4 regions of the Priestia sp. TGN 0903 genome follow, and region 4 is predicted to be linked to each of the others. Evidence: riboswitches for the same ligand, from Rfam matches in the RefSeq annotation. Region 4 holds a riboswitch; each other region holds the start of a gene.
The links. Region 4 has a riboswitch for S-adenosylmethionine ahead of ACRPLY_RS06395 (trans-sulfuration enzyme family protein). Riboswitches for the same ligand answer to the same signal wherever they lie in the genome.
Positions count from the first base shown of each region.

Region 1 (7,258 bases), on a different contig from region 4:
ATATGGATTTGCTCATAACCGAGCTGAAAGACAAGGGCTACACTGTAAAAGGCCCTGTAGCGGGGTCTCGTCAAACTAATGATGGAGAAAGACTTCAATGGCAAATGTGTTTTATTGAAGATGACCATGATGCCCTCCCTTTTCCTTTCTTTATTGAGTGGGGTGAACCAGAAGAAAAACGCAAGCCAAAGCTAGCTGCTCTTTCTTCCCATCAAGCCGGTCAGCTGCAGCTAAAAAACATTTACTGTGCTGTACATAACCTTGAAGAATCCATCAGCAAATGGACAAAACTGCTGGACGTTCAGGCTGGCGAAAGCTACAAAGACTCTTTCCTTGATGCACGTTGTCAAAAACTATATGTCAATGAAGGAAACCTTATTTTTTGCAGCGGAACACAAGGTGTTGTCCATGATACATTAAAAAAAGTTGGAGAGCGTCCATTTTTGGTTGAATTGGATCACGCTCTAACATCGCAACAAATTACCGTACAAGGAGCTTCTTTTAAATTCAACAAATAAACATCCGCGGGCGGATGTTTATTTCTGTGCTTCTTTTATAGCTTGATAAATGAAGTGAGGCAAAATCTCAAAGGAATACTGAACGTCTAATCTTTCGGTCCATTGATGCGCATCTCTTCCCAGCGGTCCAATGTTCAGCACCGGCATCTTCAGCTCCTCTAGCTCTTCTAGCGGGATATGATATCCTTTATTCCATAGAGGCATATTGGCTACTAACGTGTTAAATGTATGAAGCGGGTGCTGCAGGCTGGCATAGCTTAAATCCGAAATTCCGCCAAAATAACTTTGTTCAACTAGCTCCACTTGGAATTGCTCTTTGGCAGCTGCCTGTACGTTTGACAAAATCCTTTGTACAAAGAGATCATCATGTGAACAAACGGCCGGGTAAAAAGGCGGCGTAAAAAATAAGACTATCATCGGAGCTGCTTCTTTACATAAACCAGCTAAAGAGTTTACTAATTTAATGGTTTTATTTCTGTCATCATCTTCTTGTGCCAAAAGTGCCGCTTCCATTTCTTGCACATATTTTTCACCGTGCTGTTTGACTGCATGAGTATAAAGTTCTTCATACGTCCATACGTTCACGTCAAGGGATGAACCCTCCATTCCCACAGCGTACTGCCGAGCAGCTTTATTATAATGTTTTTTTACATTCAAAGCCGCTTTGTCAGCCGATTTCAACAGCAGATCTGTTACTTCTTTAAGAGAGCGGTTTAACATAAATAAATTAAATAATACAACGGCAGAGTGCGGAACTTGAACGGAATACTCTTCTTTTAAATCTTTTTGTATCAGCACCGTAGGAGGTGGACTCGTTTCATCTCTTACTTTTTCGCAAAAATCAACGTTTAGTTCTATTTCTGTTGTTAAATAAGAAGCTAGTAAATTAGCATTCAAACCAGCTAGCGGTTCCCCTACATGAGTTTCTTTTCCATAACACAAAAAGCTTGGCATGATCTTGCCAATCGATCCTGAGTACACATAGTTCGTTTGATCACCAGGATAGCGGCTGAACACTGGTTCTGCATTTAGCATGAGAGAAAAATCCAGCTGATGTTTGCACGCAAGTTCTAAAAGAACAGGCACTGCTTTTCTCATTCCGAGCGAATTTACTTCTTCATCCGGTACCGACAGAAGCAGGATGTTTCCGTCAAACTCTCCGTTGCATGCTCGTTCAATCATACTGATATGCAGAGCAATACCTGCTTTCATGTCCATCGTTCCTCGGCCAAAAAGCCAGTCTCCTTTTATCATATCTTTTTGTACGTGCGCCGGAACTTGTTCCATATCATTATAAAAAGTACTCGTTAACGTATCAGCGTGAAAAGCATCCTTTTTCCACTGTCCATAATCTTGTACATCCACTACGTCGTAATGACTGACTAATACAACTGTTTTATTCGTATTTTTTCCTTCAACAAAAGCTGTGACAATCGATCGCCCGTCTCCTGTTGAATGAAGCTCAACTTGCTCGTTTTTTTGAAAGTAAGGCAGCTTCAATAAATACGACGCTATCGATTCAGCCATTTCCACTTCTGCCATCGTTCCTGTCACGCTAGGTATAGAAACCAATTCGCTTACAAGCTTCTTTAACTGTTCTTTTGTTTGATACAAAGATGTTTTGTTCGACATACCCTTCATCTCTTTCCTTTTTCTAAATTTTCCATCAAACAAAACGATTCGTCAATCCCTTTGACAGAGACCCTTTCATTCTATCCCTATGTATCATAGTATGCGCTTCCTTGACGCACATGATAAAAAAAGAGTGCGCGGCTAGGGCTAGCACCGCACACTCTTTTTTTTACTTTTCGTCATCTTCTAAAAAGTCTAGGATACGATCAATAAGCTGTTCGCTTCCTGCATCGTTTCCATGTTCAAGAGACATTTCCATTTCAATGCTCCTTTCATAAAATATTCTTGTTTTATAACATACCACAATTCATTTCGAATGTAACCTTTAATTTGTGTAAAAATTTCGACAATTTATGATTAATTTTAAAACCTAGTGAGTAATGATTATACCCACCAGATTCTTCAATTGTCAAAAAACATGCTTTCTATTTAAAAACACTAAAAAAATAGAGGCGCGAGCAAACTTCTTCTATAAAAGACAGCCTACTCGCTCAAGCTTGGAACAGCATGATGAATAAATTTCTAGTTCATTTGCTTTTTGTACATCTTTAATATCTATGCCTACAGCATATGTACGAACATGGTTTTCGACCACAATTTCATAAAATGTTTCTAATTCACGATAAGCTACTTGATAATGCTTTCCTAATAATTTTACGGCTTCCTTTAATGCTTTCTCTCCTGTATGTGCTGCAACTGCTGTATGACTCATAAAACCCTCTCCTTTTAGAAAAATAAAAAAAACTCATTTTGCTTTGATGCAAAATGAGTTTTTCACCCGTTTTATCACCCAAAGCACATGCTTTGCTGGTAGGAGCACCTTACATTCGTAGGTTGCTGTGGAGTCAAAGAGCCAGATCTCTCGTCCACTCGTGATAACTTTTTTAATTTAAAATTTATTTTATCAAACAATTCCATCCGCGTAAATAGAAAAATAAAAATATTTTAATTTTTTTGGTAATGGAATGAATTCAAAAAGTCAAAGCTTAGATTAGCAAAATAAGAAGCTGCTACAAGTAATGCCTCTTCATTTAATGAAAAAGAAGGATGGTGCCATTCATATTCTCCAGCCGTACCCATCCATACAAAAAATCCTGGTACACGCTGCTGATATACGGCAAAATCTTCTCCTCCAGGCGATTGTTCAGCTTCTACGACTTGATAACTAAGATTCTCTGCAGCGTTAATAACCAATTTTTCCAGCGTATCATCATTGTTTACTACAGGAAGATACGGATACCATTTAACGTCTACTGAAGCCCCGAAAGCTGCTCCAATCCCTTCAGCAGATCGTTTCATAAGAGCCGGTATTTTTTCTCTCGCTTCTTCTTGAAAGGTACGCACCGTTCCTTCAAGCGTTACTTTGTCAGGAATGACGTTCCACGAGCTCCCTCCGTGGATTTGAGTTATGCTGACAACAACATTTTGAAATGGGCTGAGATTACGGCTGACAATGGTTTGTAAACTAGTAACAATTTGACCAGCAACAGCAATCGGATCTACTGTTTTTTCTGGAATACCTGCGTGACCGCCTACTCCTTTGACGTCAATTTCAAAACGATCAACGCTTGCCATTAAAGGTCCCGATTTGACACCAATGGTTCCTACAGGAAGATTCGGTTTGTTATGCATCCCAAATATCGCTTCTACTCCTTCGAGCACACCTTTTTCAACGAGCATTTTTGCCCCAGAAGCCGTTTCTTCGGCCGGTTGAAAGATAAATCGAACCGTACCGCAAAGCTCCTGCTGACGCTCTTTGAGAAGAATGGCTGCTCCGATTATAGAAGCCGTATGAAAATCATGGCCGCATGCGTGCATAACACCGTTCACTTCAGAAGCAAATGGCAGATTGGTTTTTTCTTCAATTGGCAGCGCATCAATATCAGCTCGAATAGCGATAGTAGGTCCCGGCTTTCCTCCCACAATTTCCGCTACTGCTCCCACGTCTAAATGGAATGCATCCGCTATAGAAATATCGTAGTGCTTTAACCACTTTTTAATACGTTTAGTTGTTTCATATTCTTTCATTGAAAGCTCTGGAAACCGGTGCAGCTCACGGCGTATGTCTATTAGCGTATTTAGTAGTAATTGATCTGTCATATTTATCACTCTTTCACATTTCTTAATTTAGACCACTTCTCTATCTTTTACGACAAAGAGTGTACCTCATTGAATTTTTTATAAAGAAATACGGTCGTATAGCTTTCTGCAAGGTGCTTTTCTTTAGCTTGAACATATCCTTTTCGTTCATACATCTCAACTAACCAAGGATGTTCTTTTGCTGTTCCTAAAGACACACCTGGCGATTTAAACGTATTTTTTATTACCTCTTCCTCTACTAGATGAAGCAGCTTAGATCCAACGCCTTTCCTGGCAAACGACGGGTCCACTGCAAACCACCAAAAGTGTGGAACAGCAAACGGACCTGGATGTTCTCCCCAAGGCATTCGTATAGATACAGTGGCAGCGATTCTTTTATCTTCTTCGTATACATAGCAAAGGTTTTGAGAAATATTTTTCTTAACGAGGGCAAGATCAGCAGTAGCTGCTAAGAAAGGAATGCCTAGCTCTCGAATAGGCTTATATGCTTGTAGAGTTAAGTTCAATAAGTTATCCGCGTCGTCATTTGTTGCCAAACGGAATTCATTTTTCATCTCTTTGTCTCCTTATATAGTACTTAAATATTTTATTTAACTTATAAGTTTACTAAGAATTAAAAAAGACAGACTGCCGCCTTGCGTACTCACTATACAACTGCTTTGATAACGTGTCAATTCTATTTATCGTTTTCTATAAAAGATATAAATAAAACGAATACACGCAGAAAACTGCGCGTATTACGTACATATCAAGATAGACTTCAGGACTCACTTACCGTAGCTTTTAAATTAGCTGCCAACATCACAAGTTCTTCTATAGATGCTAACTCCTCTTGTGAAGCCGCAGCTACTTCTTCAGCGTAAGCAGCTGCTTGTTTAGCAACCTCCGAAAGGGTCATGACGGACTCCATTACTTTGAACGAATACCCATCAATCTCTCCTGTTGCTTTTGTCATTTTGTTCATTTGTTCTTGAGCGGCAAAGACATCTTCCATAATTGTCGAAAACTGTTGCGTTACATCTTCGACAGTGGCAATACCAAGCGTGACTTCTTCCGTATTCACTTCCATGTTTTGATAAGCCCGCTTTGCCTGTACTTCAATTTCTTTTAACAAATGACTGATTTGTATAGCGGACGTTTTAGATTCTTCCGCTAGCTTACGTACTTCCCCTGCCACTACAGCAAAACCTTTTCCATGTTCTCCAGCCCTTGCAGCTTCAATAGCAGCATTAAGTGCAAGAAGATTTGTTTGTTCAGCAATTCTTGTAATCGTATTAATAATGCGGCCAATCTCTGCGGAACGATCTTCGAGTCCCTTTACTTCACTGGTCGATATCTTAACGGTTTCATAGATTTTATTCATTTGATTCGTCACATCTTTCACCGCAACATTTCCGGTAGAAGCATGTTCAGAGGCTCTGTTCATCGATTGTTGTACCTTTGAAGAATGATCAGTCATTTTCTGAAGCAGCTTGGCCATATCCACCATAGCTTGCTCGGTTTCAACCACACTTAGCAACTGCTTATCAGAACCCGCAGCAATTTCTTGAATAGACATCGTAACTTCTGTCACAGCTGTTTTTGTTTCCTTCATGCTTACAAGCAATTGCTCTGAGGAATGACTGACCGTGCTCTTTGTTTTACTTATTTTCTGACCCAGCATTCTCATGTGAGTCATCATTTCATTAAATGAAGATATGAGTGTACTAATCTCATTTTTCCCTTTCAAAGGAACAACATCTACAGATAAATCGCCGTTTGAAATCCCTTTCATTGTTTTTGACAAATTTTCAACCGCAATTATGTAGCGACGTATGATAAAATAGAACACGGTAGTTGTAAAAGAAACAAACAGAAATGTAATCACTAGCGTAATCGAAGCTGCTTGCTCTTGTTTCACAATAAGATAATAATTGGTTACTTCAATTACAGTAGATGTTATGGCCATCATGGCTGCAATCATACATAGCATTTTCATGCGTAAACTTTGAAAAGCTTTTTTCATTTTTTCATCCCCTATACAATCTAAAGACATAGAATGTCTAATCTATATTAGTAGTATCGGCATATTTTTATATTTTTTTGTAAAAACTAAAGAAGAATTGAAACAATTATTATTGGCGCTTTTCCACTAAATATTGGAATACATATCTTCCTGCAAGGCGCTGCAACAGCAGTTGATAACTGTCTGATTATTCTTTCATTTGACCAAACTCTACCTTTGCTTATAAAATGAAGATTTGTAGAAAGGAGTACGAAAAATTTTATGTATACGTATCAAACAGGCAATCAAACAATTGACTACAAAATTGAAGTCGTTCCAAATAGAACCGATATCACGGTGCAAATTTGTGACAAAGAAGGGGTAAAAGTTATTATCCCGAGAGGTCTTAATGAAAACAATGTGCGTTCAATCATCGCACGCAAAGCAACATGGATTTTAAAACAACTAAACGGTTCACAACCAGCTGAGGAAAAGCCAGCTGCTCCAAAGAAAGAAGCAGTAAAAAAAGAAACAGCTAAAAAAGAGGCTCCTAAAGCAGCAGCTTCTGCAGCTAAAACTGGTTCTTTTGAAGAAGGAGACAAATTCCCTTACCTAGGACGTCAATACCGCTTAAACATCGTTCGTGGAGATGTAGCAAAGGCTGAAATGACATTCCGTGCAAAATTCATTGCTACAGTACCTGAAAGCTGGAACGAGCAGCAAACAAATGAAGGTATTGGACAACTATTAACAGAATGGTACCAAGGCCGCGCAGGTGAAAAATTCCAAGAAGCTTTGAAATCTGTTAAAAAAGCAGCTGACAATGCTCCTGAATCTGTTAAGTGGGACGAGTTAGGTGAAGAATACGCTACGACTCAAGATAATACAATTGTATTAAACTGGCGTTTGCTAACAGCTCCTCTTGCAACAATTGAATATGTCATTGCTTCTCAATTTACAAATGCAGATGAGTTATTCGAAGATGCAGCTGAACGCAAACAGTGGTTAAGCGATAACACCCTAA
Region 1 covers NZ_JBOZGL010000004.1:203,857-211,114, forward strand. The annotation lists gene ACRPLY_RS15540 (VOC family protein) at 1-518, shown strand, start outside; gene ACRPLY_RS15545 (M20/M25/M40 family metallo-hydrolase) at 537-2,150, opposite strand; gene ACRPLY_RS15550 (hypothetical protein) at 2,620-2,862, opposite strand; SAM riboswitch class I at 2,931-3,032, opposite strand; gene ACRPLY_RS15555 (amidohydrolase) at 3,096-4,250, opposite strand; gene ACRPLY_RS15560 (GNAT family N-acetyltransferase) at 4,298-4,804, opposite strand; gene ACRPLY_RS15565 (methyl-accepting chemotaxis protein) at 5,011-6,255, opposite strand; gene ACRPLY_RS15570 (M48 family metallopeptidase) at 6,517-7,258, shown strand, end outside.
Region 1: it holds a riboswitch for S-adenosylmethionine, as region 4 does, so the genes downstream of both, ACRPLY_RS15550 (hypothetical protein) here and ACRPLY_RS06395 (trans-sulfuration enzyme family protein) in region 4, are expected to answer to the same signal.

Region 2 (7,258 bases), on a different contig from region 4:
TCTCCGTGCTCTGCTAAGTTAAACAGCATACGGCCTGTACTAAAAATACCGCTGTTACAAGAAGAAAGAGCTGCTGTTAGCACCACAAAGTTAATAATGCCTGCCGCTGCTGGAATCCCGATTTTTTCAAATGTTAATACAAACGGGCTTCCCTGTGAACCAATTTCTTGCCAAGGATAAATCGACATAATGACAAATAATGCACCAACGTAGAAAATAAGAATACGCCAAAAGACCGAATCAATCGCTCTTGCTAGAGATTTTTCTGGATTTTTCACTTCTCCCGCGGTAACGCCGATCATTTCAATTCCTAAATATGCAAACATAACCATTTGCAGCGACAGTAAAATACCTTTGAATCCGTTCGGGAACAGCCCGCCGTTGTCCCATAAGTTTTTAATACCCGTCGCAACGCCGCCGTTGCCGATTCCAAACACAATCATTAATAATCCAACGGCAATCATTAACACAATCGCTAAAATTTTAATAAGTGCAAACCAAAATTCCAGTTCACCATATGCCTTAACAGCTAAGAAGTTAACTGTTGTCATGATGACAAGCGCCGATAACGCCCAAATCCAGTTTGGTACATCCGGATACCAATATCCCATATAAATACCAACGGCTGTAATTTCAGCCATACATGTTACAACCCATAAAAACCAGTAGTTCCAACCTGTTAGATAACCAGCAAGGGGCCCTAAATAGTCGCGCGCGTACTTGCTGAATGAACCTGCAACAGGTTTTTGAATCGCCATTTCTCCAAGTGCTCTCATAATAAAAAACATAATCATTCCGCTAAATCCGTACGCCAATAATATTCCCGGCCCTGCTAATTTAATAGCAGATGCAGATCCAAGAAACAGCCCTACCCCTATGGCTGCTCCTAAGGACATCAGCGTCACATGTCTTTCTTCTAACCCGCGTTTCAATTCTTTCCCCTGAGTTTTCCCCTGCATAAACGTCTCCCCTTTTTCCAATCTGTCAAAACGAGATGAATACAGCTTTTTGTTAGCGCTTTCATATAAATTTATGCTAAAAGTCAGCTAGGCTGTATATTTTTATTCTATCACCTTTCTCTCGTTTTTCTTTTGTCGAAAAACAAAAAAATTATCGTATCATTTTGTTTAAACGCACAATTAGACGTAGACACTGCTTTTTTACTATGTATTTATTATCGCACCTAAGTAATAGTATTTTTTAAAAAATAGAAAAACGCCGACTCAACTCCGTCAGCGCATCGTTCATTTTATGCTTTTTTATAAAACTAGCATTTATCTCGCGGGTTCAAAAGTTTTACAGCCAGGTTCTTCCGTTTCAGAAACATGGTGACTACTTTCAGGACTCACAACGTAAATGGACTCTGCACTGCATTTATTTCCCGATTTCCAATACATGCACTCATTCACTTCACATAATACACCTTGGGCCACTGTTATCCCTCCTTTTTTTGTCTTATCTATTTACTACCCGAAATAGAACGCTTCTAACATTTACATGCAAAAAAACCGCTTGTTTATCAAGCGGATCCTTTTACTGCGTGTGTTCAACATACTGTTTTTTAGCTAAATATAATTCACGACTCAGCGTGATCCGCCGTTCTCTCAAGTTCCTTAATTTAACTTGAAACTGTTCATTAGTTGGCTCTTCTTGAATTAAGCGATACGTAAAAGAAATATCTTCATTTAACTGTTTAAAATCTTCCCATATTTCTTGAACGAGTGCGGATTGTTTGTCTTCAAATGAACGATTTTGCTTCGTTTTTAGCGCGGCTAAAATTTCCTGCTGCCACGTTTCGTCTTTTAGTTCTTTTGCTAACAAGTATAGATCTAAATAATCATCAACGCTTAGCGCCTGTTGTGTATTTTTCAATGTCATCACCTTTTCTATACGAAATGTTTCTTCCTAAGAAGAGGATTTCATCATAGAAAAAGATTCCTCTTCTTATCTGTCAGAGCTAGGCTATGCTGGAATTAGCACCATTCAATAATTGTGGTTGCTGAGGCTTCAAAGGGCCAGTCCCTCCACCTCTCTAGATAAGAATATTTCGTTTTTAAATTATTTCTGACTATTCTAATATGTTTTATATGTTATGTCAATAGCTTTTCAATAAAAAGAAAAAAGAAGTAAAATATGGTATGCTTTCATAAAGGATGGTGAGCACATGAAACGATATATGTTATCTGCTTTTTTGGGAAGCTTGCTGCTGCTTCTCAGCATTGCTTTTTCATCTACTTTCCATATTGCAATTGTCAAAACAACCGGAAGCATTGGAGGGATTATTTTAGCAGCAGCGGCTTTGATTATGAACGCACTTGAAGATCCCCCCTCCTCAGATCATACAGGTAGAGGAGCTGTTGAAGTACTAGATAAAGGCGCTGTTTGGGCTACTTATTTACTTTTACTTTCATTACCGAACCTCATCGCATGTATAACATCTTATGTTTTATGGACTCGCTGACATTCACCAACATTACGGACGTTTTGCCACCTGTAGGCTCATTGATATTTGTTTATCTACAAATCCAAGTTCACGGTACACATGCTGTGCAAAATTCCCAGCATGAACGCTGAGTCTGATTTCAGGGTATCCTTTGATAGACAATTCATCAATTGCTTTTTGCATTAACGGCTTGGCTAGACCTTGCCCGCGGTATTCTGGTAAAACATATAACTCGTAGATAAAGCCAATTTCTGCTTTTGAAAAGAAGTCGGCAGATGGACCGACAAAAACCCAGCCTGCAAGTTTATTTTCTTGTCTAGATACTAAATAATAACACCCTTTTTCAAGGGCATTATCAATTAGTTCATTTACGCGTTCAGTTGACGGTTGAAACTGATGCGTTGTTCCTTCAAACAGCGCATCAGCAGATTTCGTCCGAATTTCCTGTATTTCTTCTTCAGTAGCTTTTGCAATCATCACAATCTCTCCTTTCGTGTTCGTTTTCCACATACAGAGATAAATTCCTGCAAAAAAAAGTCTTCGCCTAAGCGAAGACTTTTATTTAAATTCAAAATGTTCTTGATGGTTGCCTTGTTCATCCGTCCAGTTAATCATGATGTCTAAGCCTGCCGCTTTTCCAGGAACAGCAAAATTGGCATAGCGAAAACGCTGACCGCTTTTGCTTAAGTTAGACCTTTCAATAGGAGAAAACAAGCTGTATTTCGCCTTATTTTTTCCTTCGTGCCGAAAAGCTTGGACCTGCACACGCTCTACGTCTTTTCCAATGTTTTCAACGGTTAATCCATATGTATGATAGACGTTATTTTTCCACTTTAGCTGATTATCTCCCGTCATGCTCGCTTTTGTCAGTTCGACCGACCATTGTTCAGATGATTTCTTCATTGGAAGTTTCTCAATCGAAAGAGCGCTGACATGAATGGTTGCAAAAGCAAGCCAAACAAAACAAAAAGTGCTGACTGTATAAAGTAGTCTTTTCATAGATTTTGATCTCCTTAGAAATTTTAGTAGTAGCATCTCCTATTACCTTAAAAATTATGATAAACACTTTAACAAAAAAGCCTCTCCATTCAGGAGAAGCTTCTTAATTAATGCATCAGCAAATCTTTTTGTGTGTCTAACGAGTGTTTTGTATATAAATCTCTTTCAATCGCATATTTAGGACGCTGTTTCACTTCGTTGAAAATCTTGCCAATGTATTCTCCGACAAGACCTATTCCCATTAGCTGCAGGCCGCCTACAAGCCAAATTGATAAAATAAGAGACGTCCAGCCAATTTGCGTATGATCTAAATATTTTTGAATCAGCGCATAAATGCCAAACAAAATACTAAAGAGAAACGAAGCTCCTCCAAGCAGCGTCAGTAAGCGTATAGGTGCTACGCTAAAAGACGTAATCCCGTCAAATGCAAAAGCGAGCATTTTCTTTAGCGGATATTTTGACTCACCCGCCGTCCGTTCTTTGCGGTCATATGTGACTTCCGTGGAGCGAAATCCTACTAATGGTACAAGGCCCCGCAAAAAGACGTTTCCTTCTTTATATTTCATGAGTTCACCAAGAGCACGTTTGCTCATAAGGCGAAAATCAGCGTGATTTTGAACGAGCTGAATTCCTAGCTTGTTCATAAAACGATAAAACCCTACTGCCGTGGTTCGTTTGAAAAATGTATCGGTTTCTCTGCTGTCTCGAACGCCATATACAACTTCATACCCAAGCCAATATTTCTCTACAAAAGTACGAATGACGCTGATATCATCTTGCAAATCCGCGTCAATGGAAATGACGCAGTCAGATTGCTTATGAGCTGCTTCTAGTCCTGCAAGCAAAGCATTTTGATGTCCTACATTTCGCGCTAACTTTAACCCTTTTACAAACAAATTGCTGCAGCTTTCTTTTTCAATAAGCGACCACGTGCTGTCTTTACTTCCATCGTCTACAAATAAAATAGTGCTTTCACTTGATACAAGTCGTTCATTAATCAGTTCTTTTACTACAGTAGTTAATTGAAAAGACGTCTCTGTGAATACTTCTTCTTCGTTGTAGCATGGAACCACGATCGTTAAAATAGGTCTGTTCATGTTATTGCCCCCTTACTTTGCTTCATATACATACACTTTCCAAGCGGACTGTTTATCGTTAAATGCTTTTAAAAAGTGCAAACCGTCGCTTTCAGCATTTTCAATTGGCACAGCTGAAAAAATATAGCGACCGCCCATTTTTTTAAATTGGCTGATATTAAGCTGCAAATGACGAATTTTTTTCGTTGAGTCTTTTCGGTAATCATATTTTTTACCTAGCTCGCTAACAAACACATAGCAGCGATTGCCCCAGTGATCATAGTAGCTTTCTAGTTTTTTATTTTTATCAAGCTCTTTGGCAATAATTTTGCGAAACTCATGTTTATATGTTAACGGATAGAAGTTGTTATACGTATCTAGCGTATAAAAGCCGTTATACTGAGCAATTGATGGATGAAGCCCTATGCTCGCTACGCGATAAGATGATTTAGGTTTTCCAATATATCTGCTTATTTCATCAAACTGATGCACAGCATAAAATTCTTTGACTGAAGGCTCGTGATTGTAGCGATAGTAAAGTTCAGGATTTGCTATAAATAACACAAGCAGCTGTAAAATCAAACATACCCACACAAACTTTTTCCACGCCTTGCTCCTTTTCCATAAAACATAGCTGCCAACGGCAAACATCAAATAAATAATGAGCGGGCGTAAAAAGTGAAATCTAGCAAAGTTGAACGTATTAAAAAGCTGATATTTTTCTTTTAGCGGCTCCCAACCTTTATAAAACCAAAACGCATACCAAATCGACAGTAGTAGATTAAGAATAAATAACTGCAAAAACGTTTTGTCAAGCTTTTCCTTGCGATTTCGAGCAACAAACCACAATACGACAAAAGAAAGCGGTAAAATGACAAAAGTATGAAGCGTCATTACATGCGTATGCCCGAGCGTATAGTTCTTCAAAGCAAGGCGAACGGAATGTCCAAAGCTTAGAGTAGAGCTTAAAAATTCATTTCGACTCGTCGGGGCCTCCGGAAATAAAAGCGAATCAACAAGTCGGTATTCAATGAGCAGAAAGACAGCAGTCATCGCTGCAATACTGCTTAAAAAAGGAATATTCCACGCTCGTTTTTTTACTACGTCTCTTAGCCATAGCAGCCCCATCGCTGCTAAAAAGAAGAAAAACCCGAGCACAAAGCTCGCGTAAAACGGGAGCAGTAAAAGTGTAAGCCATTCCTTCCACGTTCCTTCGCGGTTTCGAATGGTTAAAAACGCCCACAGCGCTAGCGGCTGTCCTAATGTACTCAGCATGCCCGAAGGCCAAAATGGCGTAAGTGCAAAAGCAAGCGATACAAGCACTCGAATCGCATACGCATCCTTGCTTTTAATAAAATGCTTTTTTAATAATAAATACATTCCAATTAAAGCAAATACGCGCGTGATCGTTTGACTCAGGCTGTATGCAAGCATGGTCGGGAATACACCATACAGCCACTGGATACCGCTAAATTCTGTTCCAAACGTATTCCTCGGCAATCCGTTAATAATTTGAGGTAATACGGCATGACTGGAGCCAAACAGCTCTCCGCTTCGATGCAGAACTTTATACCACGTAATATTTGAGTCTAAATTATCATGCACGCGTATATGTGAATTTTCCCCAAGCAAAAACATAGGAGATACATACGCAAGCAGCAAAAGGAAAGCGATAATAAGCAATGTTTTTTCTTTATTCATAGCTGTTTCTTTCTTCATCTGTTAACACCTATTTCCATTTCATAATGACTAAAAGCTAATCGTGGACGACTGCTTCTTTTTTTGTATTAAATACAAAGTATTTTTGACCCGTATAATTTAAAAGCGTATACAGACCTGTTCCAATTAATATACCGACGTCTTTTTTGAACGGATGCACCGCAACAGGAAGTTGATGCAATAACCAGCTGGAGAACTGCAGTCCAATATAGTAAGACAAGCCGTAGCAAATGCCAATAACTAAAATAAAACGCAGTATGCTTTTTGATAAATGAACTCCGCTTTTAAACGTAAATATTCGATTTAACACGTAGCTGACGACTGCCCCCGCTGCATTGCCAACGAACGTCGCTATCCAGTAATGATGAAAGATATGAAGCAACACATACATAATGGAGAGACCTACTGCTGTATTGACCAGTCCCACTACTAAAAAACGTACAAAAGATCCTTTCATATAAACTCCTTTTGATTTTGATACTTTCATAAAAATTACATATTATGACTTTAAATACAGTTTCAGTGTAGCAACTCCACTTAAAAATCTAATGAAAATAACATTAAAAACAGATGAAAAAAAGCTAAAAGAATCAATAAAAATCAGGATTCTTTCAGCTATTTAGTAGAGCCTTCAATCATTAATTTTTGATCGCTTTGATTATCAAACGCATCCACTGCCGCTACTTCTATTTGATACGCAGTATGAGGCTGCAAACCGGATAACGGAAGACTTAAAACATCCGGAACAGGATCGCTGTAATATTGAGAAAATGCATTATATGTTTTGACCACTTTTCCAGTTTCTTTATTTTTGACGGTAATGCGATAAGAATGAACCATCAGATTATCCACCGCTTGCGTAAACTGGATATAAAGCTGATTTGCTGAAGCTTTTTCTTGTATAACAGAAATAGTAGAGCTTGGAAGAAAAATCGGTTTTACTAAATCTCGCTCATTCGTGTAGTGAAATTTTTTTGTATCTGCAGGTATGTCAATTTCCCACGCTTCTCCCGTCCACTTA
Region 2 covers NZ_JBOZGL010000002.1:354,871-362,128, reverse strand. The annotation lists gene alaP (alanine permease AlaP) at 1-959, opposite strand, end outside; gene ACRPLY_RS08225 (DUF1540 domain-containing protein) at 1,275-1,433, opposite strand; gene ACRPLY_RS08220 (hypothetical protein) at 1,534-1,878, opposite strand; SAM riboswitch class I at 1,942-2,043, opposite strand; gene ACRPLY_RS08215 (hypothetical protein) at 2,165-2,461, shown strand; gene ACRPLY_RS08210 (GNAT family N-acetyltransferase) at 2,474-2,920, opposite strand; gene ACRPLY_RS08205 (hypothetical protein) at 3,002-3,442, opposite strand; gene ACRPLY_RS08200 (glycosyltransferase family 2 protein) at 3,550-4,539, opposite strand; gene ACRPLY_RS08195 (DUF6044 family protein) at 4,552-6,237, opposite strand; gene ACRPLY_RS08190 (GtrA family protein) at 6,275-6,694, opposite strand; gene ACRPLY_RS08185 (metallophosphoesterase) at 6,853-7,258, opposite strand, start outside.
Region 2: it holds a riboswitch for S-adenosylmethionine, as region 4 does, so the genes downstream of both, ACRPLY_RS08220 (hypothetical protein) here and ACRPLY_RS06395 (trans-sulfuration enzyme family protein) in region 4, are expected to answer to the same signal.

Region 3 (7,258 bases), on a different contig from region 4:
AAGAGGCTTCATGTGTTCCAGTGATAAGTAAAAAGATTCGATATCTTGACCAGCGAGAGTTGTTCCCATTGGCTCAATCGTTCCTGAAATCATAATTGGAACTTCTATTTTCAGTTTTTCAAACGCCGCTGTAATGCCTAAAAACGCAGCTTTTACGTTCAGCATGTCTTGACAGGTTTCGACTAGAAGTAAGTCAACGCCGCCGTCTAACAAACCCCGAGCTTGCTCTTCGTACGATTCTACTAACTCAGGGAATGTAATACCTCCCGTAACAGAGAGAGTTTTAGTGGTAGGACCGATAGCTCCAGCTACGAACCTAGGCCATTCGGGAGTTGAATATTTATCGCGAGCTGCACAAGCAAGCTTCACAGCTTCGATATTCAATTCATACGCCAAGTGGCCTAAATCATATTCATCAAGTACGGTAGATGTTGAGCCAAACGTATTGGTTTCAATGATGTCAGCACCCGCTGCAAAGTACTCTTCATGAATGCGCTGAATCACATGAGGCGCTGTTCGGGTCAAATATTCGTTGCAGCCTTCATATTCTTCGCCGCCAAAATCTTCAGCGGTTAAATCAGCATCTTGAATCATCGTTCCCATTGCTCCATCGATGACGAGTATTCGCTTCTTTAGTTGTTGTTCGATAAGTGAGCTCATTTATATCTTCCTTTCTGATGTAACGAGTTGCTTGTCATGAATATAGCGTGTTAGAATTTCGGTCATTTCATAGCGCATAAACGGCGTAATTAAGTAAATACCGTCAAATAGCTCATATGCTGTATCAATTAAGTTTTTTGCAATCGCAAGGCCTTCGACTTCACCGCGAATCCGGTCATTTCCCGTTGCGTCCATACGTTCTAGAATATCTTCTGATAATTTAATTCCAGGTACTTCATGGTGAATAAATCGAGCATTTCTTGCGCTTGTTAACGGCATGATCCCGATGTATACCGGTGTTGTTAAATGTTTGGTTGCTTCATATACCTCTTCAATTTGCTTAGTTGAATAGAGAGGCTGAGTAATGAAATAGTGAGCCCCGCAGTCGATTTTCTTTTCCAAGCGCTGAACGGCTCGGTCTAAGTGACGCACGTTTGGGTTAAAGGCAGCTGCAATGGAAAAATTGGTTTTTTGACCAAGCGGTTTGCCGGAATAAGATAGTCCTTCATTAAACTGAGCGATTAAACTAATCAAGTCAAATGAAGATAAATCATAGACCGAAGTGGCGCCAGGGAAATCGCCAACTTTTGACGGATCACCGGTAATTGCAAGCACTTGATTCATTCCTAGCGTATGAAGTCCCATTAAATGAGATTGAAGTCCAATTAAATTTCGGTCGCGACAGGTAATATGAATAAGCGGTCGTGCTTTTGTTTCTTGTTGCATCAGTGTTGCCATTGCCAAGTTGCTGATGCGAGGTGAGGCAAGAGAATTATCAGCTAATGTAATAGCATCTACGCCGACTTTATCAAGTGCTTTTGCGCCTTCTAAAAATTTCGTCGGACCAAGCTGTTTAGGCGGATCCAGCTCGACGATAACCGAGCGGCGCTTCTTCACAATTTCGTGCATATGAGGTTTATCCTGCTGCTCACGCTCTTGAACCGTAACGGCTGGTCTCATTTTAACGACTTTGCTTGTAATCGGAGGCAGGTCTTTTAAGGCAGACGACATGGCGCGTACGTGAGCTGGTGTTGTACCGCAGCATCCTCCGATTAAGCGAACCCCTTGTTCGCGGAATAAACGCGCGCTTTCTACAAAGTAGTCTTCATTCGTTTCATATTCCAGCTTGCCTTCCACATACGCCGGAAGGCTGGCATTAGGGTAAGCAGATAAGAAAGCACGATCAGGAAGCGGTACTTCTTCAAGAGACTGAATCATATGATAAGGACCTAAACGGCAGTTTAGCCCGACAACGTCTGCTCCTAAGTCTTCTAATTCTTTTAATGCATCTGCTAAAGGACGCCCATCTTGCAGTACGCCAATATCATGCAGGGAAACGTGAGTAATAATAGGCTTATCCGTTTCTTTTCTTGCTAGTGTAAGAACGGTCTTTAATTCTTCGAAATCATAGTATGTTTCAAATAAAAGGCCATCCACGCCTTCATTTAAAAGCCAAAACATTTGTTCACGAATGCTTCGCTTAACCTCTTCTAAACTAATAGCATTTTTTTGGAAAGAACGAATTCCGCCGAGTGTACCAACCACGTAAGCCTGATCTTTTGCAGCTTGTTTCGCTAATTTTACACCAGCAACATTGATGTCTTTGACTGAATCTTCTAATCCATAACGGGCAAGTTTTTGATAATTAGCAGCGTACGTATTTGTTTGAATAACGTTTGCACCAGCTTCTACATAGGCTCTGTGAATACGAGAAACCTCTTCTGGTTTGGTGATGTTTAGTTCTTCAAAACAGCTGTCAATACCGTGTGAGTAAAGGAGGGTACCAGTGGCACCATCCCCAATTAAAATTTTAGACTTTAAATCTTCAAGTAACCCCATGTCAAAACCTCCTTAAATTGTTCCGCTTCTATTTCACGAGTGATTCGTTTTATGCAATATGCCGATAAAATAGAAAAAGTCTTCTTAAGAAGAAGACTTTTTTCGCCTTCTTATCTTCCAAGCAATAAATTGCTTGCTGGATTTAGCACCATGTCTCTAACGACTGGTTGCTGAGGTTTCAAAGGGCCAGTCCCTCCACCTCTCATGATAAGAATCAATTGTATATAATTGAAACATATTTTTTTAAATAGAAAGAATACTTATTTAATAATTTATCTGATTTTTAGAAATTATACAACAGTAAATTGTGAATTTCCAGCAAATATTGAGGAAAATTTAAAAGCTAAAGGGAAAATATCCGTATATTTTGTTTGAAAACTGCCGTTATGTTAAGGGATAAAGGGTTTTCATGAAAAAAACAAGAAGGAAATAAAAAAACGAAAAAGGAACAGCACCGGGTGAGGCGAGGATTTACATATAAAAGGCTCGTCTTTTTTTAACCGTTTCTACATATAGTGAACTATGAAGGGTAGAAGGGTGATGGGCATGAAAAGGTGGAAACTCACGCTGCAGGTTGCTGCTACGTATGTAGGCACCGTTGTAGGAGCCGGTTTTGCAACAGGCAAGGAAATTGTTCAATTTTTTACACAGTACGGGGAACTTGGAATGGTTGGAATTTTGGTCAGCGGCTTGTTTTTTATTTGGCTAGGTTCGAAAATGATGCTGCTTTCGCACGCAATTGGGGCTTCTTCTTATCAGCAGCTTAATACATATTTATTTGGTGATGTACTTGGAAAAGCGGTAAACGGTGTAATGATCGTCATTTTATTTGGAGTAACTTCAGTCATGCTAGCGAGTACGGGGGCAATAGGAAAAGAACAGTTCGGGCTGTGGCCTCCTGTTGGGATGATTTGTACAATTGTTTTAACTTATATATTTATCGCAAGAGGAATTAACGGTATTTTAATGGTTAATTCTCTTGTTGTGCCGATGATGCTTTCATTTGCTTTTATCATCTTTGTGCCAAATGTCAGCTATTTCTCACTGATTCAAACGAAGCCAGACTTAACGCTCGTCACACAGTGGAAGTGGGCGGTTAGTCCCTTTTTATATATTTCCCTAAATCTAGCTTTGGCTCAGGCCGTTTTAGTTCCATTAGGAAGCTCCGTGAAAGATAAGAGCGTGATCAAAAAAGGGGCCGTAATAGGAGGATGTGTACTTACGTTTATGCTTGTTTCTACTCATCTTGCCCTTTCCAATTTGCCTTATTCATTTCAACTTGATATTCCGATGAGTGCCGTTGTTAAAAATATCTCAGCGTGGGTGAATGTTTTATTTACGGTAGTTGTGTTAGGTGAGATTTTTACTACATTGATTGGAAATGTATTTGGAATCGCTAAACAGCTTCAATCATTTCTTCCCCTGAATGACAAACAAGCTTTTGCGTTTATTATCTTGGCATGCTTTATTATCGGGCAATTTGGATATGCTCAGCTTCTTGAGTTTTTGTATCCGATATTTGGCTATATTGGACTAGCTTTTGTATGGATGCTATGTATTAAAAAAGAAAAAATAAGCTAAAAGCTGGATTTTGCAGAACAGATGTGAAAAACGAAGTTAAATGATGTGACAAGTCGATTTTACTTTGCTATAATGTAAAACAAATAAGACTCTAGCAGTCGAATATATTATCCTTCGGGGTCGGGTGTAAGTCCCAACCGGCGGTGATAAAGCATATGCTTTTAAGCCCGTGACCCGTTTTCATACGATGTATGTTAGCGGTGGATCTAGTTAAAATCTAGAGCCGACAGTAAAAGTCTGGATGGGAGAAGGATCAGGAAGCACAGTTGTTTTTTTGTGTTGTATTAATAAGGGACAGGTTTGCCTTTTTTAAAGCTACCCTTGTTTTTGTACACAAAACATAACTGTTTATTTCGTATACAATTAGCGGAATTTTGCATAGATAAAACTGATTCAGCTCAGCCGACCCCTTGGACATTTGTTCAAGGGGCTTTTTTATTTTCAGTGGTTGGGGGAAAGATAAATATGAAAAAAAAGCAGCTGCTATTTCAAAACGGCATAAGAAGTTGGAATAGCGCCAAAGCAGGTGAAGAAAATGTTCACAGGTATTATTGAAGAAATTGGAAAAATAAAACGGATTCAAAAGGCTACAGAAGCAATTGTTCTTACGATTGATGCGAAGACCGTGTTAGAAGATGTGAACTTAGGGGACAGTATTTCAGTTAACGGCGTTTGTTTAACCGTAACGGCTTACTCTCAAAATGAATTTACGGTCGACGTCATGCCGGAGACGATTAAAGCAAGTACCCTGCAGCTTCTAACCGTTGGATCACGTGTTAACTTAGAACGGGCGATGGCTGCAAATGGCCGGTTTGGAGGGCATTTCGTCAGCGGACACGTTGATGGAATTGGAACCATTGTAAGCAAAACACGTAAAGGAAATGCCTTTTATTATGAAATTCAAGTGGATCCTGAACTTCGTGAATTTATGATGTTAAAAGGATCTGTTTCTGTAGACGGAACAAGTCTTACTATTTTTGATGTCAGCAATCAATCATTTACTATTTCTCTTATTCCTCATACGGTGCTTCACACAGTCGTGGGAGACAAACAGCGAGGAGACAAGGTGAATATTGAATGCGATATGTTAGCTAAATATATGCATCAGATGATGGCTAACAAGTCAACTCCTGGCGCCTCGAATCGGTCAGGTAATATGAAGGATTTATTGCAGCAGCATGGTTTTACAAATTAACAGTGAGGTGAAAGAGATGTTTCATAAAGTAGAAGAAGCCATTGAAGAGTTAAAAAAGGGAAAAGTGGTTATTGTATGCGACGATGAAGATCGAGAAAATGAAGGAGATTTTATTGCATTAGCCGAAAAAACGACGCCTGAGGTTATTAACTTTATGGCTACTCATGGAAGAGGATTAATTTGTACACCTGTTAATGAAGAAATTGCGCATAAATTGAATCTTCACCCGATGGTAGTGAACAATACGGATGTACATGGAACAGCATTTACAGTAAGTATTGATCATATTTCAAGTACAACAGGTATCAGTGCGTACGAACGTTCTGCTACCGTTATGGCTCTTGTAAATGAAGCAACGGTAGCAAGTGATTTCCAACGACCAGGACACATTTTTCCGTTGATTGCAAAAGACGGGGGCGTTCTGCAGCGTGCGGGTCATACAGAGGCCGCTGTTGATTTAGCCGTGTTAGCAGGAGGAAAGCCTGCGGGTGTTATTTGTGAAATCATGAATGAAGATGGAACAATGGCACGCGTACCGGATTTAACAAAGATTGCAGAGCAATTTGATTTAAAAATGATTACAATAAAAGATTTGATTGCCTACCGCCGCAAACATGACCAGCTGATTAGCCGTGAAGTAGAAGTAAGCTTACCTACGGCATTTGGTGATTTTAAGGCTGTAGGATATACAAATAAACTTGATAATAAAGAACATGTGGCTCTTATCAAGGGTGATATCGATCATAATAGCCCCGTTCTCGTGCGGGTTCACTCCGAGTGCTTGACTGGAGATGTGTTTGGCTCTGAGCGCTGTGACTGCGGTCCTCAGCTTCACGCAGCTCTTACGCAAATTGAAGAAGAAGGACGCGGCATTCTGCTGTACATGCGTCAAGAGGGCAGAGGTATTGGCTTATTAAATAAGCTAAGAGCATATAAGCTGCAGGAAGAAGGATACGATACCGTAGAAGCGAATGAAAAACTCGGGTTTGCTGCGGATTTACGAGAGTATGGAATCGGTGCTCAAATCTTAAAGGACCTTGGAGTCAAACAAATGAAGCTTTTAACGAACAATCCTCGCAAAATTACTGGGCTAAAAGGCTACGACCTTGAAGTGGTAGAGAGAGTGCCTCTTCAAATGCCGGCAGTGGATGCCAATAAAAAATACTTAGATACCAAAGCTAAAAAACTAGGTCATTTATTACATTTATAAGTTTACACTTTTTTTCGTTATAACAAATGAAGCTAATTCATGAAAAGAAATGTAAATAACTATATATTACTACTAGCAGGAGGAACAAGAGATGAATCATTTATATGAAGGAAATTTAGTTGGCACAGGATTAAAAATCGGAATCGTGGTAGGGCGTTTTAATGAATTTATTACGGGGCGTTTACTTAGTGGAGCAGAAGATGCGCTTAAACGTCACGGCGTAGCTGATGAAGATGTAGACGTGGCTTGGGTACCGGGCGCTTATGAAATTCCATTAATCGCTAAAAAATTAGCTGAATCTAAAAAATATGACGCGGTTATTACGCTAGGAACGGTTATTCGAGGAGCTACTCCACACTTTGATTTTGTATGTAATGAAGTAGCAAAAGGCGTTGCATCTCAAAGCTTACAAACAGGCGTACCAATTATCTTTGGTGTATTAACAACTGAAACAATTGAGCAAGCAATTGAACGTGCAGGAACAAAAGCAGGAAACAAAGGATGGGAAGCTGCAGCATCAGCTATCGAAATGGCTAACCTTTCAAAAATGATTGAAGGATAATAGAGGTCATTCCAGTTTTTGTAAACTAAAGAGTTAAAAGAGGCTGAAACAAAAGTATGGTAGTTGAAAGAAGATCCGAACGATGAATCGTTCGGATTTTTTCATGGTTAGGGTTACATTACAACGTAGGTTTCCTGTATGTAGGCTTCTAACTGTTGAGTGGAGAGCAGGGCGAAGGCTCCTGTAGGGAAAGCGAAGACTTGCAGGGAAA
Region 3 covers NZ_JBOZGL010000004.1:106,157-113,414, reverse strand. The annotation lists gene metH (methionine synthase) at 1-660, opposite strand, end outside; gene ACRPLY_RS15075 (bifunctional homocysteine S-methyltransferase/methylenetetrahydrofolate reductase) at 661-2,499, opposite strand; SAM riboswitch class I at 2,607-2,713, opposite strand; gene ACRPLY_RS15070 (YkvI family membrane protein) at 3,046-4,080, shown strand; FMN riboswitch at 4,187-4,337, shown strand; gene ribE (riboflavin synthase) at 4,616-5,275, shown strand; gene ACRPLY_RS15060 (bifunctional 3,4-dihydroxy-2-butanone-4-phosphate synthase/GTP cyclohydrolase II) at 5,292-6,485, shown strand; gene ribH (6,7-dimethyl-8-ribityllumazine synthase) at 6,577-7,047, shown strand.
Region 3: it holds a riboswitch for S-adenosylmethionine, as region 4 does, so the genes downstream of both, ACRPLY_RS15075 (bifunctional homocysteine S-methyltransferase/methylenetetrahydrofolate reductase) here and ACRPLY_RS06395 (trans-sulfuration enzyme family protein) in region 4, are expected to answer to the same signal.

Region 4 (7,258 bases):
TTCATGCATAAAAAATGCATAAAGGGGAGATTTGGTGGATATTGGTGTTTATATTTCACTGGGCATTTATTTTGTAGGAATGCTCGGAATAGGATGGTATGCCTACACAAAAACAACTCAAGACGTATCGGGTTACATGCTAGGCGGACGCGGACTAGGTCCGGCTGTTACTGCGCTTTCAGCAGGTGCTTCAGATATGAGCGGATGGATGTTAATGGGCCTTCCTGGATCCATGTACGTGACAGGTCTTTCAAGTTTATGGCTTGCAGTAGGTTTATCTATTGGTGCTTATTTAAATTATTTAATCCTCGCTCCGCGTCTTCGCACTTATACGGAAGTAGCGAATGACTCCATTACAATTCCGGACTTTTTTGAAAATCGCTTTGGGGACCATGCCAAGGTTCTTCGAACAGTATCAGCGATTGTTATCTTTATTTTCTTCACTCTTTACACTTCAGCTGGTATGGTATCAGGCGGAAGATTGTTCGAATCGGCATTTGGTTTAAATTACCAAATAGGACTATTTGTAACGGCTGCTGTCGTTATTGCCTATACTCTGTTCGGCGGTTTCTTAGCCGTTAGTTTAACAGATTTTGTGCAAGGCGTTATTATGTTCATTGCCCTTGTTTTAGTGCCTATTGTAGCCTTTACTGACTTAGGCGGCGTTGGAACAACAATGGATATTGTAAAAAATATCGATCCAACTTACCTTGATTTATTTAAAGGTACAACCGTAGTAGGGATTATTTCTTTTTTAGCCTGGGGACTTGGCTATTTTGGTCAACCTCATATTATCGTTCGCTTTATGGCGATCTCTTCTATTAAAGAATTAAAGCCTGCCCGTCGTATCGGTATGAGCTGGATGATCCTATCAATCATTGGCGCTATGTTAACGGGTCTTGTTGGAATTGCTTATGTGGATCAAACTGGGATGAAACTTGGGGATCCTGAAACAATCTTTATTAAATTTGCTGATGTTTTATTTAATCCATTAATTACTGGATTTTTATATGCAGCTTTATTGGCAGCGATTATGAGTACTATTTCTTCTCAGCTGCTTGTAACGGCAAGCTCTGTTACAGAAGATTTTTATAAAACATTTTTCCGACGTAAAGCCTCTGACAAAGAGCTTGTAACAGTCGGAAGAGCTGCGGTTTTAGGTGTTGCAATTATTGGTATTTTGCTTTCTTTAAAGCCTAGTGATACGATTTTAGGACTTGTCGGATACGCATGGGCTGGATTTGGTTCTGCATTTGGCCCGGCCATTTTACTAAGTCTTTACTGGAAGCGTATGACTAGATGGGGAGCCCTTGCAGGAATGATTGTAGGTGCAGCTACAGTATTAATTTGGGTAAATACTCCATTGAAAGATGCCCTTTACGAAATGATTCCTGGATTTTTCTTAAGCTTGCTGGCTGTTATTGTAGTAAGTCTGTTAACAAAAAAGCCTTCAGAAGCTGTAGAAGATCAATTTAGAAACATGGAAAGCGTATTAGAACAGCATACAAAATAGTAAAAAAAGTACACAAGTTACGACTTGTGTACTTTTTGCTTTTAATGCAAGCCCTGCAGTCATATATATGTACTAAAGACGGATTAAGGAGGGTTTTTACATGCAACATTCTTATTTCCCTTATGAACCTACACAGCCACTGCGCGCAGATACACAAAATAGAGAAATTAAAGTAACTGGTGAAGGAAGTGCTTCAGCCATTCCAAATGAAATTTCCATGACGATTGGAACGCGCACGGAAAACCGAGACGTTCAAGAAGCCTTAAAAGAAAATTCAGCTGTTTCAAATACTCTGCTGCAAGAGATACAAAAACTTGGAATCAATGACCAGCAAATTGAAACAGCTTCATTCACTATAAATCCTAAATATGATTACAGCGATGGAAAATCGACTCTTACAGGATACGAAGTACAGCATTTGTTTAGAGTAAGAGTACAAGATGTAAAACAAGCTGGCGATGTTTATAACGCTACGTTTTCAAGCGGAGCCAACGTAGCGCAAGATCTTCAATTTCACGTTACAAATGATGATAAATATGAACAAGAAGCGATAAGTAAAGCTTTGCTTAACGCTAAAGAAAAGGCCTTTACCATTGCCAACACGCTGCAGCTCCCTATTAACCAAATCCCCATTTTAATCGAAGAAGGCCCCGTCTATCAGTCATCTGGCTCCTCGCCTAAGTTATTAGCAGCCTCTCCCCCTATCCAAGCTCAGTCCTTGACTGTATCCGCTTCTGTAAAAGTTACGTACACGTATTAATACTTATGATAAACTATAGATTATTATAATGAAGAAACTAATCTAAAGGAGCTCTTTGCACAATGACTTCTGAACATTTACTAGCAGCTTATCAGACCCTATGGTTGAACCGTTCTTTCGCTTCTAAACAAGCCCTGACAAGTGAAGATCAGCTTCACGAAGCCATTCTGAAAGATTTAAAAGATGAAATGACTCATCCACGCGTTCGGCAAACACCGTATGTAAAATATCATCTTGGCATAAAAAGAATTCTAAACAGCAGTCTTTCCTCTGATGAAAAAGTTGCGCTTACGTCCCTATACACAAACCTTTTAGATAGCTGTATATAACAAAAAAAGGACTTCCTTAATGGAAGTCCTTTTTTTATTTAATTAACGCTTTTTCTTCTAAGCTTTGAAAAACAGCGTTAAAGTCTTGCTTCAAATCCTCGAATTCCTCTAGCCCTACTGAAAGGCGAAGAAGTGAATCAGTAATTCCTTTTTCTTCACGTACTTCTTTTGGGATACTTGCATGAGACATTGTTGCAGGATGCGTGAGAATGGATTCAACTGCACCTAGACTAACTCCAATTGAAGCTAATTTGACTCCTTGTAAAATATGTCGTGCTACTTCTTCATCCTGCACTTGGAAAGAAATCATAGCTCCGTATCCATTTGCTTGTTCTGAAATGAGTTTGTGGTCCGGATGACTTTTTAAGCCTGGGTAGTATACACGGCTCACTAGAGATTGTTCTTCAAGCCACTTTGCAAACTGCAGCGCTGTTTTTAACTGCTGATCTAAACGAACTTTTAATGTCTTAATGCCTCGAAGCAGTAAAAAACAATCCTGTGGCCCCAAGATAGCACCAAAAGCATTTTGTACAAACTTTACTTCTTCCGCTAGCTTTTCATCGCTTACTACAACTAAACCGCCAATGACGTCACTGTGGCCGCTGATATATTTTGTAGCACTATGAATGACAATATTTACACCAAGGTCAATCGGCTGCTGTAGATAAGGTGTTAAAAACGTGTTATCCACAATTGTAAGGAGATTGTGCTCCTTCGCCAAACTTGCTACTGCTTTAATATCCGTTACCTGTAAAAATGGATTTGAAGGGCTTTCGATATAAATAGCCTTCGTATCTTTTGTGATAGCTTCTTCTACTTTCTCAACCTTCGTTGTATCAACAAAAGTTGTTTTGATACCAAACTTTGAAAATAGTCGTGTTAATACACGATATGTCCCGCCGTACGTATCGTGTGAAACTAAAATTTCATCTCCTGATTCAAAAATAGATAACACCGATGAAATAGCAGCCATACCTGATGAAAAAGCAAAACCAGCGTATCCATTTTCTAGCTGAGCAATAGTGTTTTCTAAAGCCTCACGCGTTGGGTTTCCTGAACGAGAATAGTCATAGCGGCCGTTGTTCGTCTCATCTTCTTGATTAAATGTAGATACCTGATAAATAGGTACGTTAACCGCTCCAAAATGACCGTCAATTCCTGTATTTGCATGAATTAAGTTCGTACCAAATCTATGTTTATTATTGTTGGTATGCATCAAATGCCTCCTTCAAATCTTTAATTAAATCATCTGCGTGCTCAATTCCAACTGATAATCGAAGTAAACAGTTTGTTACTCCGACACGATTTCGAATTTCCTCCGGAATATCAGCGTGTGTTTGACGAGCTGGGAATGTCATTAAACTTTCCACGCCTCCTAAGCTTTCTGCAAATGTAATAACTTTAACATTTTCTAAAAGTACTGACACGATGTTAGGGTGTGAGACAGCAAAAGAAATCATGCCTCCAAATCCAGTTGCTTGTTTCTTCATGATTTCATAGCCCGGATGTGTTTCAAGACCAGGGTAATACACTTTTTCCACGAGATCATGAGCAGTAAGCCAATTTGCAATTTTCAGTGCGTTTTCGTTATGTTTTTCCATACGAAGCGCTAGCGTCTTAATACCGCGCAATAACAGCCAGCTATCCTGTGGACCTAAGATTGCCCCAGCTGCATTTTGATAAAAACGAATTTTCTCTCCTAAGCTACTACATCGAGCGACTACAAGACCAGCAACTACATCATTATGACCCCCAATGTATTTGCTTGCACTATGTATCACAATATCTGCTCCGAGCTCTAAAGGACGCTGATAGTAAGGGGACATGAATGTATTGTCAACGATAGTAAGCAAATCATGCTGTTTAGCTAACGCAATTGCTTCTGGCAAATCAGTCACGTGCATCATTGGATTTGTAGGTGTTTCAATAAATAGAGCTTTCGTGTTGGGACGAAGCGCATCTTTTACTTGCTCGAGATGGGCTGTGTTGACGTACGAAACAGTAATTCCTTGCTCTGAAAAGATTTCATTTAGTACTCGGTACGTTCCTCCGTATAAATCCTCTGATACAATTAAATGATCTCCGTTTTTAAATAGTGCTAAAACTGCCATTACACCCGCCATTCCTGAAGCGAATGCTACTCCTACTTCGCCTTTTTCTAAAGCAGCAATTGCTTCTTCCAATGCTGTACGAGTAGGGTTTGCCGTACGTGCATAGTCAAATCCCGTACTTTGCCCTAAAGCAGGATGAGCAAATGTTGATGCTTGGTAAATGGGTGTTGTAATAGAACCTGTTGAAGGGTCACGACCTACTCCTGAACGAACTAATAAAGTTTCAATTTTCATCTATTTCTCTCCTTAACTCAAAATAAAAAACACTCTTCACAGATGGAAGAGTGTTCGTTTATACACGATTTCTCTCATCTGTTAGAACAATACTGATGTTCCACAGGAATTAGCACCGTTCAAATGAATGTTTCATTTGATGGTTGCCGGGCATCGCAGGGCCAGTCCCTCCGCCACTCTTGATAAGAGTTCTATATAATTGTTGGTGGTTAACGTTTGTTGTTACTAACTTTAATAAAGATTTTCTTTATTGTCAACATAATTTTCTAAAAAATTTAAATCATCTCATTTGTTTATTCAATATACTTGTCCTGATAAGCACATAAAAAAAGAGACGACACCAAGGTCTCTTTTTCTAAGGCAAGTGCACAGATTTTACGTGAGCTAACTTCCAGTACATACTTTCTCCATTTGCCGTAATTAGTTCAACAATATTATTAGAAACTTCTTTAAGTACGCCAATTTTTTCTGATTGATCCCCTAAATCTAATACGACCAGTTGATTTTCATATTTTTTAAGCTGCTCTTCAAAGTTTCTGACAAAAGGTGCAGAGGCAGGCCTTACTGGGAGCTCTTTGTCACTTAAAGAATAAGGGGTTAACTCATTACTATAAGGGGTAAGCCATTTCAAATGATGTAAAGAAACAAAGACATTTTTATATACTGGAGAATAAAACACAAGATAATCATTCAGCACGCTTGTAATATAGCCATGCAATGATTTTCCTCCTGTTACATAAATTTCAATAAATTTTCCTTTTGCCTGCTGTAAAATATTACGATAAGAAATCCGCTGACTTTCTTCTATTAAGTTCTCTTCTATGGTTCGTAAAGGTGTATAATCTTCTTCTGAAACCTCTCGCAAGCGATGTATGTGTAAAAGAGGAATATACAAATAATCATGTCCATTATATAAAACCATTACATCTAACCCGAGATCAACAAGTTTTCCTATAAACGTTGTTTTCCCTGATATATCGACTTCAACAATTTTATCAATATAATGATTCATACTCATTCTCATTCTCCTCCTTTTTCCTATATGATAGAAAAGGTGCTTTATAAGCACCTTTTACGTTCCAGTTCGTCATGCTTTCCAACGATAATTTTTCGTTTTAATAACTTTTTCACCTGGTGTTGAAGAGCGTGAACCCGTACGGCGTCCTCCCGAGCGATCGTCTGTGCGACCTCCTGTACGTCTTCCGGTACGTCTTCCGGTACGGTCTCCAGTACGGCCATCCGTGCGACCTCCGGTTCTATCTACTGTAGTTGACTCTTGCATAGAATCTTCTTCATTTGTATCTCCATTTTGCTCAGAATTTTCTTCATTTTGCTTGAAAGATCCTTTTGATCCTAAGGCAATGGTTTTTACGTGTCTTGGTTGTAAACGTAAAACTTGATTATTTTGTACAAGAGTAAAGTTTCCACTGCGGCTTTGAACTAATACACCTTCCACAGCCTCTGGGCCTCCACCGTTAATAGCTACCCATCTATGTGAAAACTCTTCAAACAGTTCATTAAAACTTTTCGCTTTGATATAATCAGGTGTTTCTTCAACTAATAATGGATTTTGCGGAACAACAGGTGTATTTTTGCTTACAACTTCACTTACACTCTTTATATGCTCTACATTGATATAAACGACGCCGTCATCTTCTGTTAATAATACGACATACGCAGATTCAAATGAGCCTAATACGTCAAGGATTTTACCCACTTTCTTCTCTGGACCACCTTGATTTATTTGCACCTGCTTATCTTTCATTAATAATAGAGTACCTGCAAATGTGTTAGCTCTGTGAAGTTCTACTTCACTATTAAATCCAGAAAATGTTTGTGCCGAATTAGACTTCGTATCCTCTGTAATGCTTTTAACATGGGCAAGCTGATAATAAATAAATGTATACTGCTGCTGTGGAATAAGCTGAGCCGGCTGATTATTTTGCTGGTTGTTATTTTGATTTGTTTCAAGAGCAAGTGTTAAATAATCTGATTGAACGTCAATTAAATATCCCGTTTTAGATTCAGGCCCCCCGCGATATACAGTCACTACTCTCCCTTTTAGTGGTTTAAAATGGGCAGAGTAGCCCGTGCTTTCAGCTTGTTGAACTTTGCGAGCGCGACTACGATTTGCATTTTGAGTTTGATCTTGATTTTGGTCGTAGTAATAGTTACTCATTGTTTTTCCTCCTTATTGATTATCCTTATTGGTCATTCATACTGTATATATACGTATCATGTACAGCTATTGATTTCCTGCATTTGCCTATTATTAACAAAATCCACTGTTGCCTATAAATTGCCTATAAAT
Region 4 covers NZ_JBOZGL010000001.1:1,245,295-1,252,552, forward strand. The annotation lists gene putP (sodium/proline symporter PutP) at 35-1,513, shown strand; gene ACRPLY_RS06380 (SIMPL domain-containing protein) at 1,614-2,273, shown strand; gene ACRPLY_RS06385 (hypothetical protein) at 2,336-2,602, shown strand; gene ACRPLY_RS06390 (trans-sulfuration enzyme family protein) at 2,637-3,818, opposite strand; gene ACRPLY_RS06395 (trans-sulfuration enzyme family protein) at 3,802-4,947, opposite strand; SAM riboswitch class I at 5,019-5,136, opposite strand; gene ACRPLY_RS06400 (hypothetical protein) at 5,303-5,965, opposite strand; gene ACRPLY_RS06405 (hypothetical protein) at 6,035-7,126, opposite strand.